4 regions of the Priestia sp. TRN 1309 genome follow, and region 4 is predicted to be linked to each of the others. Evidence: riboswitches for the same ligand, from Rfam matches in the RefSeq annotation. Region 4 holds a riboswitch; each other region holds the start of a gene.

Region 1 (4,873 bases), on a different contig from region 4:
TGCCGTAGAACCCGCGATAATAGATGTTGATGAATTAGGTGCTACAGCCATTAAATATCCATTTCTTATCCCATTGCTTTGAACTTCGCTACGCAGTTCACTCCACGCTTCGCTCGTGTATTCACGTGTTTCAAAATAAGCGCCTGACTCAAAATCTGAGCCTTTAAATAATGGATATGCGCCTTTTTCTTTAGCTAAGTTCATGCTTGCCTGCACGGTTAAGTAAGAAATTTGTTCATACAATTCATCGCAATATGCTACCGCTTCATCTGTCTCCCATGCTATTTTCTTTAAGGCAAGCAAATGGTTCCAGCCAAATGTGCCAAGCCCTACTGCGCGGTACTTTTGATTCGTTAGCTTTGCTTGAAGTACCGGCAAATCATTTAACTCAATAACATTATCAAGCATGCGTACTTGAATTGGAATTAAACGTTCAAGTACATCTTCAGTTACGGCTCTCGCTAAGTTAATAGAAGAAAGATTACATACAACAAAATCGCCCGGATTCTTTGTAATAATAATTTTTCCGTCTTCCGTAATTTCCTCTGTTACGACCGTTGTACTTTGGTTTTGCGTGATTTCTGTACATAAGTTACTGCAGTAAATCATGCCCGCGTGTCGGTTTTGATTAGCTCGGTTAACCGTATCACGATAGAACATATAAGGAGTTCCGGTTTCAAGCTGCGAAAGCATAATGCGCTTGAAGATCTCAATAGCAGGCACTGTTTCTCTTGAAAGCTGTTCATTGTTTACACACTCAGCGTAACGAGTGCGGAACGAACCGCTGCCTTCTTCTTCATCATAAAAATCTTCTAACGAGTAGCCCATCAGCGTACGAACTTCGTGAGGATCGAATAAGTGCCAGTCTTCACGTGCTTCTACTTTTTCCATAAACAAATCTGGCAAACATACGCCAGTGAATAAATCATGCGTGCGCTGGCGTTCATCACCATTGTTCAAACGCGCGTCTAAGAATGAAAAAATGTCTTTATGCCAAACGTCTAAATATACGGCAATAGCTCCTTGTCGTTGACCTAGCTGATCGACACTTACAGCCGTATTATTTAGCTGTTTCATCCATGGAATTGTTCCTGATGATACGCCTTTAAAACCTTTTATATCACTTCCTCGGCTTCTAATATGACCGAGGTAGACACCAATTCCGCCTCCATTTTTACTAAGCGTGGCCAAATCTGTATTGCTATCATAAATACCGCGTAAGCTGTCATCAATCGTATCAATAAAGCAGCTAGATAGCTGTCCGTAGCTCTTTCCTGCGTTTGAGAGTGTTGGTGTGGCAACCGTCATATATAGACTAGAAAGCGCCCAGTACGCTTCTTTTACTAATGCTGTTCGATTTTCTTTCTTTTCTTGAGACATCAGCGTCATAGCAATGATAAGAAAACGTTCTTGCGGTAATTCGTATACACGCTTATCATGTGATGTCGCTAAATAGCGATCTGCTAATGTCAGCAATCCAATGTATGTAAATAAACGATCGCGTTCAGGAATAATGACTGAAGCAATTTCATTAATTTCTTCTTCTGTATATGTTTTTAATAGCTGTTTATTATAAATGCCGATTTTTGTTAGTTCTTGAATAAGCTGATAAAACGAACCGTACTTCTCTTTTTTATCATAACCTCGGTTGTCCGCTGCTTTTCGATATAGTTCGTTTAAGTAGACGTCTGCCGCCACGTACGTCCAATCTGGTTCTTCCATTGAAATACGCTCTAGGGCTGCCAAAATTAGTACGTTTGCAACCTTTTCGTCCGTCATATTTTCCTTTACTGTAACAGTTTGAATAACCTTTTCCTCATACAAAGAAAAATCAAGTTGCGTAAATTCTTTTTTTAAACGTTCAATATATGCAGTTAATTCATGTAGAATTGTAGGCTTTAATGTATTCACCATAAATATGGCTCCTCTCTTCACTTCAAAATAAAAAATCGCTCACCGTACCTCGGTGAGCGAATAGAACGAAGATAGAAGAAGACACTAAGTCTTTTCTCAATCCTCGCTCTACCCTCTCACCTCCCGAAGAAGATAAAACGACATAAAAAAGGCAGGTCTCCTGACTTATGCTTCTTTTTACTTTAAGGCCTTCCCATGATGTTTACTCACAGTGGATCTCCTTATTTCATCAGCATTCACAGTTGCGGGGACAGCTTTGGATTTTCACCAAATTCCCTTTTAAGTCTTTTTATCAGACACCTTTTTCACTGGAAAACACAAAATATAGTATTTTATTATTGTTTAACAAACAACATATTGTGTTATGTTATAAACACATTATATAGGACAACTTAGAAAACTATCAACCTATTTTCAAAAATAATTTTGTTTTTTACGATAAAATCCTTCGACTTTTTTCATCAAACTACTCCATCATAACATGTTTTGACACGCTTGATGGAACAATGTGCTCTTTTTAAAAAATTTGTCCTATTTTTCTACTAAACATTGCCAACATCAATAAAAAAACCGTTTTTCATAAAAAACGGTTTTTAATTATTTGTATTCTTTTTCAAATGCTGTGATTGTTTTGATAAACTTTTTATCAATATCGTATCCGATCCCCGGTTTTTCCTTCACCTTTATTACTCCGGCTTCTACCTCTACTTCGGGCTTAATAATATCTTTTTCCCAATAGCGAGACGACGCAGAAATGTCACCTGGTATCGTGAAAGAAGGCAGTGTGGCAAGGGCGATGTTATGAGCTCGTGAAATCCCGGCTTCTAACATTCCGCCAACCCAAAGCCTTACACCATGTAGGGCGCATAAATCATGAATTTTTTTTGCTACAGACATTCCGCCAACTCGACCGATTTTCACATTGATAATCTTGCAGCTTTTTTGTTCGATTGCATGACGTGCATCTTCATAGCTCACAATACTTTCATCTAAGCAAATCGGCGTCTTCATTTGCTTTTGTAATAATCGATGATCAAGGATATCATCCGAACTTAACGGCTGTTCGATCATCATTAAATTCAATTCATCTAGTTTTTTCAATGAATCACTATCGCTTAACGTATAGGCTGAATTGGCATCAGCCATAAGAGGAATGCTTGGAAATTCATCTCGAATTTGTTTCAGTAGCTCATAGTCAGCGCCTGGCTTAATTTTCACTTTAAAGCGCTTATAACCATCTTTCATATAAGTCTTTATTTGTTCTTTCATGATGGAAATATCATTTAAGCCAACTACCACTCCAGCTTCTACAGCAGGCCTTATTCCGCCAATTACTTCAGCTAAGGGCTTATTTTGGCGCTTTGCATACAAATCCCATACAGCACAGTCCAAAGCTGCTTTAGCCATGTTGTTCCGCTTTAGAGGTTTGAATAACTTTTGAACATCCTCTGGTTTTTGAAGCTGCTGGTGAAGAAGCGAAGGAATTAAAAAATCGTCTAACATATGAAAACATGTCTGAATCGTTTCTTCCGTATACCAAGGAGATGAAAAAGCAACGACTTCTCCCCATCCTGTAAATCCTTTTTCATCTTCTACTTCAAGCAAAATCAATTCTCGATCCTGGACCGTACCATAGCTTGTTGAAAAAGGAGAAAGAAGCTTCATGTCAATTTTATAAAGATGTACTTTTTTGATAATCATCGATTAAATTCCTTTCTGTATGAACGATGATAGCTTCCGGCGTATGATTTTATTAGAGGCCGTTCGCGGCAGCTCCTCTACTCGAACGAAATACTTTGGAAGTTTGTACTTTGCTAAAAATTGTTGAATGTGTAAAGATAACTCTTCATCTGAAACGTCTTCGTTTATAACAATGCATGCTGCAGGAACTTGTCCCCATTTTCCATCGGCTACTCCCGTTACACCGGCCTCTTTAACAGCGGGATGCTTCAACAAAACATTTTCAATTTCAGCTGGATATACATTTTCTCCACCTGAAATAATAAGGTCCGAGCGTCTGTCTAATACATATAGAAAGCCTTCTTCATCCACTTTCCCGATATCTCCTGTATAGAACCAGCCTTGTTGAAGGGCTTTTTTAGTAGCTTCAGGTTTATTTAAATATCCTTTTGTAACATTTGGACCTTTAACAATGATTTCTCCTGCTTCACGTGTTTCATTTCCATTCTCATCTACAATTTTCATTGCACACGGAAATAATGGTTTACCTGCTGATCCCAGTTTTCGCAAACTATCTTCAGGTGAAAGCGTAACGAACTGTGAAGATGTTTCTGTCATTCCATACGTTTGATAAACAGGAATTTCTTTATTCACACAAGCCTCTAAAATAGTAAGCGGTGCGGGTCCTCCTCCTAAAAGCATACAGCGAAATGTATTTGGATATTTACGTTCAGCTAATTCATCCAGCATATTCGATAGCATGGAAGTGACAACCGAAATAATTGTTACTCCTTTGTTTTCAATGGCTTCATTCACCGCTCTTGCTTCAAATCGTTCTTCTAAAATGATTTTCATTCCGTAAAAGACGCTCCGCATTAAAATGGATAATCCGCTAATATGAAACAAAGGAACCGCTATAAGCCAGCAGTCTTTTTCATTTAATCCTAAATTAAGCGCTGAACCAATAGAACTCCACCAGTGATTTCCATATGTCTGCAGCACTCCTTTTGGATTACCTGTTGTTCCAGACGTATACATAATGGTGAACGTCTCCTCGAGATTCCACGTTTTCTGAAAATACGTTTCTGTTTCTGGAGAACTTTTTAAAGAAGATAAAGGAAGCTGAGTAATGGAACTTTGGAACTCTCTCGTTAAAAATGCTTCATCCGTAATAAGCAACGACACGTTTGCATCTGTTAGCTGATAATTGATTTCTTCATTTGTCAAACGCGTATTGACGAGCAGCACCCGAGCGCCAATATAAGAAACCGCATGTAAA
Region 2 (4,873 bases), on a different contig from region 4:
AGGGTTTCTGTAACGGAGACATATGATTTTTTATATCGAAATACAGCTCATTTTTATAATCTCTCCACATAAAAAGCCTTTCCCTAAGGAAAGGCTTTTTATATCTAAATTCGTTTCACAAGTTTTACGATCAGCACAATCACTGCAATGACAAGAAGAATGTGAATGATGCCGCCGCCAATATGAAAAACTAATCCTAATAACCAAAAAATAAATAAAAGTCCAATAATCGTCCACAACATAATTTTTTCTCCTTTTTTATATGTAGTATTTGTTATAATTTTATATTTCCCTAAATGTGCATAAATAAACGCATTTCATATACATCTTTTCACTAAAGAAGGTTCACATAATGTACAAAAAGCAATCATGTTCTCTGTGGTAAAATAAGTATGTAATCTTATTTAATTTAAGCGGAGATGATTAACTATGACATGGATTGTATTACTTTCCATCATTCTTGTAAGTGCACTCAAAATATTAATAACGTGTCTTCCAACTCCAGTGGTCAAATGGCTTATGACTAAATTTCAATTACACCCAACACTTGATGATCAAAACGCTACTGTCACAGTTGATGGGAAACATTTAGAAGGCAAAGACAAAATGCAAGTGATTGATTATTTTAATAAAGCAACATTTTTAAAACAATATTATGTCCATGAAGGAAATAAGGACTATTATAAACACCTAGAAGACAGTGAAACTCCACTTGTTATCGATACGAAAAAAGGGAAAAACGCTGTTCGACTATGCGTATATAGCTATCATGATCATGTCGACGTCGTGAAACAATATAAAAAGAAGATTATCGCCTACAGCCTTCTGTCTGATCACCTTCAAAAGCAGTCCATAACAGCTGACCTAGCTTAAACCAGTCGCCTACAAGGCGGCTTTTTTAGTTTTTAGGTTTAGTTTGAAGTTACCTTATTTAAAAATACCAAACTTTAACATTAATTCTAATGCTATAACATAAATTAATAGAATTTTCTAAATTTTTAAGAGGTGATGGATAATGCTTTCTTTGTTAGGGTTTGGAATGATTGCTACTTTTCTTTCTTTTCAAGTGGGCCTTTGGGACAACTATTATCATGACAATTACAGCCATTTTAACGAACGCTGTTTCCCTTTAGACTTCTACTATAAAAAAAGGAAGCCGACTACCATAAGGCAATCGGCTCACACATGTAGGATATTGATTTAACACTAACAAAGTACAACACAACACTAGTAATTATATAATATATTTCATTATTTTGAAAGCGATTTCATATATATTTTTAAAAATATTTTGTTACTTGTTTTTTATAGAAAAAAACCACGTTTCAGCCAATTCGAAACGTGGTTCTTTTCTGTAAGGACTTGCCCTACAGGCTATAAATGTAAGTTACGTTCATTATAGCATGAGCCCATATACAGATTCCATGGTAATTACTGTATGATCTCGTTACGTTACGACTCGTTGTATTTTTCTGTCCATGTGCAGCGTATTCCATGGTTCGTCCTGTTCAGCTAGCCTTTTGATAAAGCCTTGTGAAGCCCAAAAAGGAATAGCGCCAGGTAAGAAAGGATGAGTATGCAGATACAGCGTGTCATAAAAATGACTTTGGGCAAATTGTTCAACTGCTTTTAACAGCTGCTGTCCAATGCCTAGACGCCGGTACGCTGGATCGACATAGCATTTTACAACCTCAGCTGCAGTTCTATGTTCATATCGCTCTTTTAATGCATGAAACCGTCCATCGTAAGCGTATAAACCAATGGTTCCAATTACTTGTTGATTTTCCGTAACAGCTGCAAAAAAAGCAGCGTCTTTCGCTTGAACGTAATGTTCATTAAAATGAAGCAAATCCACAGGAAGCTGATTTTTTTCCAGCATAGGAAATAGCTCATTCCGCATATTCATGACAAACTGAATCACTTCAGCATCCTTTTCTTTTACTTCTTTAATTTGATACATTTGTACTTCTTGCACGTTTACTGTCACATCCTTTTAACGATCATTGTATACTTTTTCTTTTCTCTGCTTATGCTGCAATGTTAACTACGGCGTTACGTCTAAATGCTGAGTCAGCATATAATACTCGCTTGGATTTGTTGTCCAGTTTTTCACTTTTTGATTATAAGCAACAACAATGTTTGGATGTACAATCGATGACGTCAGCATTTTTCTATTAATCAAAGCGGTTGCTTGTTTGGCTAACTGATCTCGTTTTGCGTCATCTACTGTTGAATTTAACTGTTCTATCATTTTTGTTAGCGTATCATCATTAATCCGGCTGGCATTTAAACCACCGCCGGGCAAATAGTTCGTACTTAAATAATAGCTGGCATCTCCTCTAGGTGCTGTGATAAGGCTGTACAATGCTAAATCCCAATCATCTTTTGCCATTACATATTCATCGCTATCTTCAACTAGGTGAATCTTAATAGTAATTCCTAACTCTTTGGCATTAGACTGTATAAGCTGAGCAATTAAAGGCAGTTCTGGCAAAGAACTATATGTGACAAGAGAGAGCGATAGTGGCTTTCCATTTTTGATTGCTTTGTCATTTTTGATTTGATAGCCTGCTTTCTCTAAATATTTTTTAGCAGATGTCATACCTCTTTGCTCATTAGCAGTACTATCAGCAAAAGGTAATTGGGGTAAAAATGGACCTCGAGCCGCTGCCGCTTGATTGTTCATGATGCTGCTAACAATTTCTTTTCGGTTCAATAAGGTATCGATAGCTTTTCTTACATTTTCGTCTTTTAATGCGTCATTAGTTTGATTGTAAAGCAATAAATGGGTGCGCACACTAGGTACTCCACTTACTTTAAAAGACGGATCTGTTTGTAAAGTGCCCAAGCTTTCTAAAGGCGGGCGATAAATAATATCGGCTGTTCCAGATTGAAGAGCAGCAACTCGCGCATTAGCATCTTCGTTAAATCCAAAGATCGCACTTTTCAATTTCACTTTTCCACCCCAATAATTTTCATATCTTTCTAATTTTACTTGATTTCCTTGATCAAAAGACAAGACGCGAAATGGACCCGTACCAATGGGCTTCTTAGCTATATTAGAAGCATCAACATCTATAATAGCTGTATTTGGATGCACTAATTCAGAAGGAAATTTAGGCATTGTTTCTTTTAATGTAATTGTCAGCGCATGACTGTTCGCTTTCATTTCTTTAATATTTAAAGCGTTTTTCATCGCATAACTTTGGTCTATCGTTCTTTGAAGAGAAGACTTAACGGCATTTGCATTCAGCGCTTTTCCATTTTGAAACGTGATGTTCTTTCTTATCATAAATGTCCATGTAAGGCCGTTATCTTTCGTTTCCCACTTTTCAGCAAGCCAAGGCTTTATTTTTAAATCGTCGTTGATTTTAACAAGCGTCTCCCCTACTCCCCCACGAACTGCTGTATAATTATCGTCCGTATGAGGATCAAGCGTTGCAGATGTAAAATTAAATAAAAACGTCACACTTTTATCCGTTTTCTTTCTTTCTTTTATACTTACGCTCTCTTCATTAGGAGCGCAAGCAGTGAGGCAAAGTAACACGAGAAATATCATAGATACAAGTTTTTTATTATTTATCATTCATTTTTCCACCTTCTATTTTAATACACAAAAAAAAGCACTTCTAAAAAGAAGTGCTTGCCTTCACAACAAATTCAGATAAACGTATCCCTTGTTTATCGTATTTTTGATTCTGCCAAAACACCTCCCTATCCTCGTAGGTTATTGTGTGCTGCGATTTATGGCAGGTCTCCTGGCTTCAAGTCATTGCCTTATACCGCCTTCCCGTCTCTAAATAGACAGTGGCTTTTTGACATAAGGCTCCTTGTTACAGTGGCGGGACCGCTCCGGATTTTCACCGGATTCCCTTTTAAGGCAATTGAAAAACAATTGCCACCATAAAAGCTGGTTATTTAATTTAGTAGCGTGCTCTTGAAACTCTAGAAGTGGAAGCTGATGGTGAAATATCTTCATCATCAAATCCAGTGGCAATAACGGTTACCATCATTTCGTCCTTTAAATCTTCATTAATCACAGATCCAAAAATCATATTTAAGTCCTGATCAGAAGCGGACGTGACAATATCTGCTGCTTCCTGTACTTCGTAAAGACTCAGGCTGCTGCCGCTCGTAATGTTCAGCAGCACGCCTCTTGCTCCATCAATCGATGCATCTAGCAGCGGACTAGAAATCGCTTTTTTCGCTGCTTCAATTGCTCGATCTGATCCCGAAGCTCGTCCGATACCCATAAGCGCAAATCCTTGATTAGACATAATTGTTTTTACATCAGCAAAGTCAAGGTTAATCAGCCCCGGAACAGCGATTAAATCTGAAATACCTTGAATACCTTGGCGAAGAACATTATCTGCTTCACGGAATGCTTCAAGCATAGGTGTCTTTTTATCAACGATTTCAAGCAAGCGGTCGTTTGGAATGACAATAAGGGTATCTACCGATTCATTCATCGCAGTAATACCGCCTACTGCTTGCTTGGTACGTTTATTTCCTTCAAACTTGAAAGGGCGAGTAACTACTCCAATTGTTAAAGCATTTAGTTCACGGGCAATTTGGGCAATAACCGGAGCTGCTCCAGTACCAGTGCCTCCCCCCATGCCAGCTGTTACGAATACCATATCTGCGCCTTGCAGTACTTCTTGAATTTGCTCTCTGCTTTCTTCTGCAGCTTCTCTTCCTACTTCTGGATTAGCTCCTGCACCTAATCCTCGCGTTAATGCCGCACCAATCTGCATTTTCACATCTGCTTTAGATAAATTAAGCGCCTGAGCATCCGTATTAACGGCGATAAATTCTACCCCTTGTACACCATGTTCAATCATACGGTTAACGGTGTTATTTCCTCCACCGCCGA
Region 3 (4,873 bases), on a different contig from region 4:
CGTTTAATTGTCGTAAATGTTTTAAATGTAAGGTGCTGAGATAAAAATATTTTAGCTGAAGTGAAAAACGAACCACTAATCAAACACTTTGATTAGTGGTTCGTTTTTTATGGTGAACGCAGGTTTCAGCTGTTTCATTTCTTCTAGCAGTTGATTGGAGAGCAAAGCGAAGCCTTGCACGGAAATCAACTGCGGGGCAACAAGCGGTTCAGCTCATGTCGGCCTTTGCTCGTCTTTGGATTATGCTCCAGCTCTTATTAATAGATACTGAGATTCTAGCTTTTATGTTGTCCTATCCGTGCTTAACAAAATGAAAGAATAGATAGGCTATGGAAACTAATTTAAATGTGCGTTCTTCTTACAAGAAGATAGTGACCTTCATCAGCAAATTTCCATATAAATAAGTAAGCATGTTTACTTTTAACTAAATTTATTTAGTAATAGGGGGATTAACTAGTTGATGAATTTGACGCTTCATGAACGTTCTGAAAAGTTATTAAAGCAAAGAATTAAACAATTAAATCCGAGAGATCCATTCAACTTTGTTTTTATGGGCGACAGTAGAGGTGACGGACCAAACGATAATTGTTACACGATGAGCGGTGAATTTGAGCTTGTGTTAAAAAAGGCGGTGGAATTGAATCCGCTGTTTATTATTCATGGGGGAGACACCGTGTATACAGGAGAAAAGAGGTATTTGGAGCACTTTGTTAAAGTTGTCGAAAAAATAGCACCAAACATTCCCGTGTTTGTATGCGTAGGGAATCATGATGAATTAAACCTTGAAGAAAGCAACCTCGAAAACTTCAGAGCCACTATCGGAAAAGTGCACTGGGTCATTGATATTCCTGTCTTTAACTTCCGGTGCATCGCATTAAATAATATCATCAGTCCCAAGAATAAAATATATGGATTTACAGATAGAGAGCTGAATTATTTAGAGCAGCAGCTAGAGGATGCTCCTCGTAATACCGTTGTAGCCATGCATGCGCAGCCAAATATTGGCCGGTGGTCAGACCTGGGAGGTTTTCCTGTAACGACTCCTCAAAGTCAAGAATTTTTTGATTTAATTCAAGAACATCGCGTGAAAAAAGTGTTAGTCAGCCACGTGCATGCGTATGACGAGCAGTTTATTAGAAAAAACAGAAACGGGTCGTTTACGCTTGGAAGAGGTACTGATTTTGTATTATCAGGAGGCGCGGGTGCACCCCTTGATTTTGAACCGCCTTTAATTTTAAATAATTATAATTTTACGGAGTTTTTTGTTAGCCGGTACGACATTTTAGGACCTCTTCTTTGGAAGGATTTTGGACGACCTCGAAGAAGTTGTTTGTAAAAACAAGAAAGTAGAAAGCTAGGTTCAAAAAAAAGAGGCTGGGAAAAAAGGGTTTTAGGCGAAATGAAAAATGAACCACTAATCAAGCATCTTGATTAGTGGTTCATTTTTTTATTAGGGTAAACGTAGATTTCATGTGTATAGGTCTTTCTAGCAGGTGATTGGAGCACAAGACGAAGACTCCTGCGGGAAAAGCGGAACACGTGAGACCCCACAGGAGCTTATGCGACGAGGAGGCTCAGTGACCGCCCGCGGAAAGCGAAGTCTTGTACGGAAATCAACTGCGGTGTCACAAGCGATTCAGCTCATGTATCCCATTTGCCTTTAGATTGGATTCACTTGGTTATGTCTCAACCTCTTTTGGAAAACCGTACGAAACCTTGTAGCAGAAGGCCCAGTCAAGCGTTATAATAGATAGTGAATGATGATATATTCTCTATATTTGTCATATATTTGTATTACATATGTAATTGAAGAAAAATATTCACTTGATATACTGTTTAATGACTTAACTTTATCTTAACATTCACAGTGAAATGCGTGTTTATAGAGGCTTAAAACATACACAGCAAATGGAGGAGCTATCATGGCAAACGAAAAGATGCAAGAAGGACTCAATCGTTTTATTAAGGAAGATTTAAATGACCTTTTAGGTAGACTGTTCCCCCTAATGGACCGAGAATGTGCGGAAGAAAAGAGAATGCTTATCGAAACGGCGGTAGAGTACATCTATTCTTCAGGGTATCATCAAGGAGCAAAAGACTTGATCGAAACACATCGAAAAGATGATTACAAATTATTAAGGCAAAAATTAGCGTCAACGCCTCCTGAAAACTAATTTTTTTGAAATTTCTTTTGACAACATAAATGTAAGGTGTTAAGATGACTCTACATTCAAAATATTATAAACAATTAAAACTCTTATTGAGAGAGGCGGAGGGACTGGCCCTGTGAAGCCCGGCAACCATTTAACAATCTTGTTAAAAAGGTGCTACATCCTGCAAAGCGTACAGCTTTGAAAAATAAGAGAGGATTTCATAGATACTATGCCTCTCTATTCATGATAGAGAGGCTTTTTATTTTATGTGAATATGTTTTGAATGAACAATTTCATAGAAATGCATCAGGTGCTGTGTAACGAATGTACGCAGCTTAAAAGGGAAGACCGGTGAAAAGCCGGCGCGGTCCCGCCACTGTAATGGGGAGCAACTTATTAACCACTGTTTCATGTTGAAATGGGAAGGGATAGGAAGCGATGAACCTAAGTCAGGAGACCTGCCTGTTGTATGCACTTAAGCTCTACGGGATATAGAGAGGAGTGAGGAATACGTGTTGAGAAAAACAGGCTATCTCAACTTTAGTTAAGTATGCGTATCATCTCTCTTTTCATTTCGAAAAGGGAGATTTTTTAGTTTAGCGATAAAAAAATATATAGGGAGTGGAAAAAATGAGCAGTGTAAAAAGTTCAAATGTAGGTTATCCAAGAATTGGTGAAAAACGAGAATGGAAAAAAGCGCTTGAGCAGTTTTGGGCAGGAAAGCTAGAGAAAGATATCTTTCTTCAGGAAATTGAAGCTCTTCGTCTTGGGCATCTGAAAAAACAGCGTGACGCAGGAATTGAATTAATTCCAGTCGGCGATTTTAGCTTATACGATCACGTGTTAGATACAGCCGCTATGTTTGGTTTGGTGCCAAAGCGCTTTGAATATAGCGGAGGCCCGGTATCCCTTGAAACGTATTTTGACATCGCCCGAGGAACAAAAGGTGCGGTAGCCTCTACGATGACAAAATGGTTTAACACAAATTATCACTACATTGTACCCGAGCTTGAGGAATGTACGCCAGCACTTGTAGAAAATCGCCCGCTTCAATTTTACAAAGAAGCAAAACAAAAGCTGAATATCAAAGGCAAACCCGTTATTTTAGGTCCAGTAACATTTGTGAAGCTGTCAAAAGGATATAAAAAAAGTGAGTTTAAAAAAGTAGTTGAACAATTTGTTCCTCTTTATGCAACAATCTTAGCGGAGCTGCAGGCAGAAGGCGTGGAGTGGGTACAAATAGATGAGCCGGTTTTAGCTACAACGCTATCAAAAGAAGACCTGGCACTGTATAAAGAAGTCTATGAAGCTTTGAAAAAAGCGGCACCGAATGTAAAAGTCATTTTGCAGACGTATTTTGACAGCGTAGATTACTATAAAGAAGTAGTTGCTCTTCCTGTTCACGGAATTGGATTGGATTTTGTACATGACCGAGGCGAAAATCTCACGGCGCTTAATAAATATGGGTTTCCAACTGATAAAGTGCTGGCAGCAGGAGTGATTGACGGACGAAACATTTGGCGTGAAAACTTGGACGAACAGCTTTTAACAATCAGTGAAATTGAAGAAGCCGTATCAAAAGACCGTTTGATTCTGCAGCCTTCATCAAGTTTATTACATGTTCCTGTCACGGTGAAAAGCGAAAAAACCATTGAGCCAATTCTAAAAAACGCGCTGTCTTTTGCAGATGAAAAGCTAAAGGAAATCACGCTTTTAACAAAAGCGGTGCAGCAAGGAAAAGAAGCAATAGAAAAAGAAATAAGTGAAAGTAAACAGGCGATTCAAGCATTAAATGGATCATCTTTTCGAAACCATCAAGACGTGCAAAAAGAGCTGAAGCAGCTGCACAGCTATAAAGCACAGCGCCAAGCGTCGTTTGACGTACGTCAACGCGTTCAGCAAGAAGCGTTTCAACTGCCGCTTCTTCCAACGACAACAATTGGAAGCTTTCCGCAAACAAAAGAAGTGCGAAAAGAGCGTCTGAAGTGGCGTAAAGGAGAGTTAAGCGATGAAGCATATGAAGCGTACATTAACGCTGAAATCAAAAAATGGATTGAAATTCAAGAAGACATCGGCTTAGATGTCCTTGTGCACGGAGAGTTTGAGCGCACGGACATGGTTGAATACTTCGGTGAAAAATTAGGAGGTTTTCAGTTTACGAAGTTTGGCTGGGTGCAATCATACGGTTCTCGCTGCGTGAAGCCGCCGCTTATTTACGGAGATGTCTCGTACGAGCAGGCGATGACGATCAAAGAAACGGTCTACGCACAGTCTCTAACCAATAAGCCTGTTAAAGGAATGCTGACGGGGCCGATTACGATTTTAAACTGGTCATTTGTGCGTGATGATATCCCGCGCTACGACGTGGCAAATCAAATTGCGCTTGCTCTTAGAAAAGAAGTGGAAGCACTTGAAAGTCAGGGCATCTCAATGATTCAAGTAGATGAACCGGCGCTGCGTGAAGGACTGCCGTTAAAACGAGAAAACTGGGAAAGCTACTTGAACGCCGCGGTGTACGCGTTCAAATTAGCCACAGTATCGGTGCAAAACGAGACGCAAATTCACACGCATATGTGCTATTCGGAATTCGAAGAGATTATTGATGCGATCAAAGCGCTTGATGCCGACGTGATTTCCATTGAAACGTCCAAAAGCCATGGTGAATTAATTTATGCGTTTGAAAAACATACGTATAACCAGGGAATTGGACTTGGCGTATA
Region 4 (4,873 bases):
TTGATAGTCGAATCCATAAACATTCTTCACACGCTTAAAGAATTTATGAAACCGCTCATTTGGATGACCTTTTTCTTTATATTCATGGACAATGTTCTCCACTATTTCAACAATGTCATCGGGCGCTATGCCTTCCGCCACAATTTGACCTGAATGGGCGTTTCGTCCAACCGTTTTAGCCCCTAAAAATAAGTCAAACGCACCTTTTCTGTAGACAATGCCGATATCTTCTTGAACAGCACCGTAACAGGCCATACCGCATCCATTAATACCAAGCTTCAGCTCTTTTGGCATGTCCATTCCACCGAGACGCTTTTGTAATTGTTCCGTATGCGGGATGGCGTCACTTTTTTCTCCATCACAAAAATCACACGCTTTAATTGTAAACACGTCTCCGACTGGAGATAGTAAAAAGGAAGCTGATTGGAGCTTTTTAATAATCACATCTGGCTGAGCCGTTGGAATTTGCAGTTTGATTTGATGGTCAGGCGTATACTCCATCGTACCTTTTTCACCAACAACTTCTGCTAGTGTTGTCATTTGAACGGGCGTAAACTTCTTATTTGCAAGCCCTGGACTAACTGCCACTTCAAAAATAGACTCAATTGGCTGGTGTACGACCGGTGAAGTAGTTTCACCTAAAATTGCTTGAAGCGCTTCTTCTGCCAGAGCTCGTGAAGCTGCTTTTTCTTCTTTTGTGTTCTGAACATCTTCAATAGCTGAAGCCGTTTGCTTTACAGTCTCCTCTTGATCAAGAGCCCATGGTTCTGCTTCTTTTCGAAGTCGCTGATGCGGTCTTAGCGGCTGCTCTGTTTGGTTGAGGGTATATTTACGCTGATACCCGCGCGGTGTAATCATTAAGTCATCGTAAAAGAACGTAGATGAATTTCCGACAACAACGGTAGTCAGCATGCCTATTTCATGATTTAACATGTCTTTTAAATTGGTCATTACCACTTCTTCACGGTCACGATAAGCGCTTTTCACAAGACCAACAGGCGTATCGGGGGAACGGTATTTTAATAAAATCCTTTGCGCTTCCACAATTTGTCTTGTGCGTCTTCCGCTTTTCGGATTATAAAAAGCTACTACAAAATCTGCTTGTGCAGCTGCTTCGATTCGTTTTTCGATTAACTCCCAAGGCGTAAGGTGGTCACTTAAACTAATCGTACAGGCATCATGCATCACGGGCGCCCCAAGGAGGGATGCGCATGAATTAATAGCCGAAATGCCAGGAATCACTTCCAGCTCTACGCCCGTTTCTTTTTTCCATCCTTTTTCAATCAACACTTCATACACAAGGCCGGCCATTCCGTATACTCCTGCATCTCCGCTTGAAATGACCGCCACGGTTTTTCCCGCTTCAGCTTGCTTTACGGCTTCTTGTGCACGGCTTACTTCTTCGGTCATTCCTGTACTAATAATTTGCTGATTCGTTAATAGTCCTTGAATTAATTCCACATAGGTTTTATAACCAATGATCATATCACTTTCTTGAATGGCTTCTCTTGCTCGCTGTGTAATATGTTCAAAGCTTCCTGGGCCGAATCCAATAACTAACAGTTTACCTTTCATGCTAGCTCCTCCTTTATGCGTTACTTTTTACTTTGTCAATTCCTTCTATGGAGTCACTCTTTTCCGGAGAAACAAAACCGTTTTGATCATATTCATAAATAAGTGATTCCTTTATACTGCAGCCTCCTGCTAAATGTTCTTCAACAATTCGATGAGCTACGTTTTCAGTGACCTGCTTGTACCAATCTCCTGAAGGGTACACGATAGCTACAGGAGCATCTTTGCATCTTCCGTTACAGCGCGTACGGGTTGTGTGAACCGCTTCATCTAGATTCAGTTCAGTCACTTTATTTCGAATAGCTTGCGTGGCTTCTTCTCCACCTTTTCTCATACAGCTGCTTCCATTACAAATCAATACGTGATGTTTTGTTCCATTTAAGTTCCACGTCGTCACACTTATTCGCTCCTTTACTAAAAAAACGCCTCTATCAATGATAGAGGCGCAGAAAAATTCAAACTAAGTTTTTGCACTTCCACCTATATCCCGTAGGGTAAGCTTCGCATTAGAAAAAGGCTGGTTTCCTGACTTCGATTCATCACTTGATTGCGCCTTCCCGAATACAGTGGCATATGCAATCAGCTCCTCTTCACAGTGGCGGGTACCGCGCTGGCTTCACACCAGACTTCCCATTTAACGCAATGTGAACATTGCGCACCTTTTTTGCACGATATGTAGTTTTGTGCTACGAGAAAAACCCGCTTCGCTAATATGCGAGCGGGTAAAACGTCAGAATAAAAGTGTACACGAATGCCACTTTAAGCCAACGTTTCCCTTCCCGCTCCCCGGAGAAATAGAAACTTCACAATAAAGACAGGTCTCCTGACTTGTGTATCATTCTACTTGAGAACCTTCCCGTGATTTTTCCACAGTGGTTATACTCGTTCGTCCACACTTACAGTTGCGGGGGCAGTACTGGTCTTTCACCAGTTTCCCTATTAAGCCTTCTTGGCATCTTTACTGTTGCTGTTTGATATATATGAACCTTTTAAACTATCAGAATAATAGAAGTAACTACCATATCATAGCGTACATTTTTTTTTATTTCAACTCTATTCTTTTCGTAAGATACAAGAAGCTATAAAAAAACAAGAGCATAAAGTCAGCTCTTGTTTTTTCATTATATAGCTACTAATGTTAAATGAGGATCATTATAATACACGACTTCTGAAAGAACTTTACAGCCATTTGTTTTTGCAAAAGCTTCTCTCGCCTGCGTTTCAGTTTCAAATTCAAACATTTTCATTTCTTTTCCAGCATATACCGTCAGTACCCACATGAAAAGATTCGCCTCCGATTATTGTAGTGATCGCTATATCCACATTATGACGAAACCCTATCCTTTTGAAAACCCATTCTACAAAACTTGTCACAAGAAACTTTTAAAAATTTAAAAACATTTTAACTTCTGTAAATGAACAAAATGTACAAAAGGTTTAAGCCGTATTATACCTCTTTAAAAAAGGTGCTTTTTTTACCAACTGTTGCTTCACCAGTAAAAAAATATATAGTATTTATTAAAAAAAGAAGCCGGACAGCCGGCTTCTTTTTTAGGAAAGGAAAGTACAGACATCACAGTCCCGTCCTGCTCTTTGTTTTGCATAAAAATACACTAATTAAATATTCCTTTCTTAAAGCAGAACCATGTTCGATTGCACATAGTGGTAAAGAAGCTTGTACGTATGGTTTAATGAATCTTGATGCGTTCTCTCAAACGCATGAGAAGAATCAATTCCTGGACCAATTAAGCCGTGTACGATGTCATGCCCGGCACGAATAGCAGCAGAAGCATCTGATCCGTAAAACGGATAAATATCTAATTTGTACTGAATATCATGCTGCTTAGCTAGCTCCACCAAATGCTTTCTCAAACCGTAATGATATGGGCCGCTTGAATCTTTTACACAAATAGACACGGTGTATTCATCAGTAGATTGTCCATCTCCCATGGCACCCATATCAACCGCTAAGTATTCTACCGTTTGAGGCGTAATATTAGAATTTCCTCCGTATCCAATTTCTTCATTATTTGAAATAAGAAAGTGCGTAGTGTATGGCAGTTCGATCTGCTCTTCTTGAATTGTTTTCATGAGCTGAAGCAATAAAGCTACGCTTGCTTTATCATCGAGATGACGAGATTTAATAAAACCGCTTTTTGTTATTTCTACACGAGGATCAAACGAAACAAAGTCGCCGACTTCAATTCCAAGACTGCGAACATCTTCTGCGCTATGTACTTTTTCATCCAATCGAATTTCTATATTATCTTGATTTCGCTCAGCTTTACCTGCATCTTTATACACATGAACAGATGTTTGATGCATAAGGATGGTCCCTGTAAATACTTCTCCTGCTGACGTTTCGATTTCACAATATTCTCCTTCAATGGAATTGTAGCGGAACCCTCCAATCAAGTCGATTTTCAGACGTCCACTCGGTTTGATTTCTTTTACCATAGCACCTAATGTATCGACATGAGCCGTCAGCATGCGGTGATGATCCGTATCTTTACCGGGAATAGTAGCGACTAAGCCTCCTTTTCGATTGCGATACGTTTGAATATTTAGCTCTTTTACATAGTCTTCGACAAATGAAATCACCTTTTCTGTATTTCCAGAAGGACTGGGAATCGAAACAAGCTTTTTAATTAACTGAACAGTTTCCGTCATTATGACACTTCCTTTGTCTCTCATTTCTTTTATTTTACCATATGTTTCAAAAAAGATAACAGGCAGCTCCAAACAAAAAAGCCAGGCAGCTGCCCGGCTTTTTTGTTTTAAGCTATGTTTGATTTCTTTAATTCATTTGTGTAATTTAATGATTTTTGCTTATCAAACTCGCCTTCAGACTTGGACATTACAATTGCAGCTAAAGCATTTCCTACTACGTTAACTGTGGTACGCATCATATCAAGAATGCGGTCAATTCCTGCAATAAATGCCATGCCTTCAAGAGGGAAGCCCATAGATTCAAGCGTAGCAAGTACAACTACAAACGATGCCCCTGGTACACCAGCCATCCCTTTTGAGGTTAACATTAGCACAAGAAGGAGCTGAATTTGATCCATAATGGAAAGGTCAATGCCGTACATTTGAGCAATAAACAGCGATGCCAGCGCCTGATAAATGGTTGAACCATCTAAATTAAACGTGTAGCCTGTTGGAATAACAAACGATGTAACCGATTTAGAACAGCCGAAGTCTTCCATCTTTTTGATAAGAGATGGTAAAACGGCTTCTGAACTTGCTGTTGTAAAAGCAAGAAGCAGCTCGTCTTTTAACACTTTTATGAGCGTAAACA

What was found. Region 4 has a riboswitch for cobalamin ahead of ACRPLQ_RS09655 ((2Fe-2S) ferredoxin domain-containing protein). Riboswitches for the same ligand answer to the same signal wherever they lie in the genome.
Region 1: it holds a riboswitch for cobalamin, as region 4 does, so the genes downstream of both, ACRPLQ_RS24435 (ribonucleoside-diphosphate reductase subunit alpha) here and ACRPLQ_RS09655 ((2Fe-2S) ferredoxin domain-containing protein) in region 4, are expected to answer to the same signal.
Region 2: it holds a riboswitch for cobalamin, as region 4 does, so the genes downstream of both, nikA (nickel ABC transporter substrate-binding protein) here and ACRPLQ_RS09655 ((2Fe-2S) ferredoxin domain-containing protein) in region 4, are expected to answer to the same signal.
Region 3: it holds a riboswitch for cobalamin, as region 4 does, so the genes downstream of both, metE (5-methyltetrahydropteroyltriglutamate--homocysteine S-methyltransferase) here and ACRPLQ_RS09655 ((2Fe-2S) ferredoxin domain-containing protein) in region 4, are expected to answer to the same signal.

Annotation. Positions count from the first base shown of each region.
Region 1 is NZ_JBOZGM010000009.1:15,657-20,529, reverse strand. Features, by position in the region: gene ACRPLQ_RS24435 (ribonucleoside-diphosphate reductase subunit alpha) at 1-1,914, opposite strand, end outside; cobalamin riboswitch at 2,048-2,233, opposite strand; gene menC (o-succinylbenzoate synthase) at 2,512-3,615, opposite strand; gene ACRPLQ_RS24425 (o-succinylbenzoate--CoA ligase) at 3,619-4,873, opposite strand, start outside.
Region 2 is NZ_JBOZGM010000008.1:33,879-38,751, reverse strand. Features, by position in the region: gene ACRPLQ_RS23855 (TatD family hydrolase) at 1-72, shown strand, start outside; gene ACRPLQ_RS23850 (lmo0937 family membrane protein) at 105-242, opposite strand; gene ACRPLQ_RS23845 (YfmQ family protein) at 430-873, shown strand; gene ACRPLQ_RS23840 (GNAT family N-acetyltransferase) at 1,448-1,975, opposite strand; gene nikA (nickel ABC transporter substrate-binding protein) at 2,045-3,586, opposite strand; cobalamin riboswitch at 3,731-3,921, opposite strand; gene ftsZ (cell division protein FtsZ) at 3,924-4,873, opposite strand, start outside.
Region 3 is NZ_JBOZGM010000001.1:947,964-952,836, forward strand. Features, by position in the region: gene ACRPLQ_RS05005 (sugar porter family MFS transporter) at 1-7, shown strand, start outside; gene ACRPLQ_RS05010 (metallophosphoesterase family protein) at 461-1,336, shown strand; gene ACRPLQ_RS05015 (hypothetical protein) at 1,494-1,664, shown strand; gene ACRPLQ_RS05020 (hypothetical protein) at 1,923-2,174, shown strand; SAM riboswitch class I at 2,255-2,365, shown strand; cobalamin riboswitch at 2,445-2,633, shown strand; gene metE (5-methyltetrahydropteroyltriglutamate--homocysteine S-methyltransferase) at 2,784-4,873, shown strand, end outside.
Region 4 is NZ_JBOZGM010000002.1:464,760-469,632, reverse strand. Features, by position in the region: gene cobJ (precorrin-3B C(17)-methyltransferase) at 1-1,575, opposite strand, end outside; gene ACRPLQ_RS09655 ((2Fe-2S) ferredoxin domain-containing protein) at 1,589-1,969, opposite strand; cobalamin riboswitch at 2,071-2,250, opposite strand; cobalamin riboswitch at 2,369-2,547, opposite strand; gene ACRPLQ_RS09650 (hypothetical protein) at 2,694-2,852, opposite strand; gene ACRPLQ_RS09645 (M42 family metallopeptidase) at 3,205-4,242, opposite strand; gene ACRPLQ_RS09640 (cation:dicarboxylate symporter family transporter) at 4,350-4,873, opposite strand, start outside.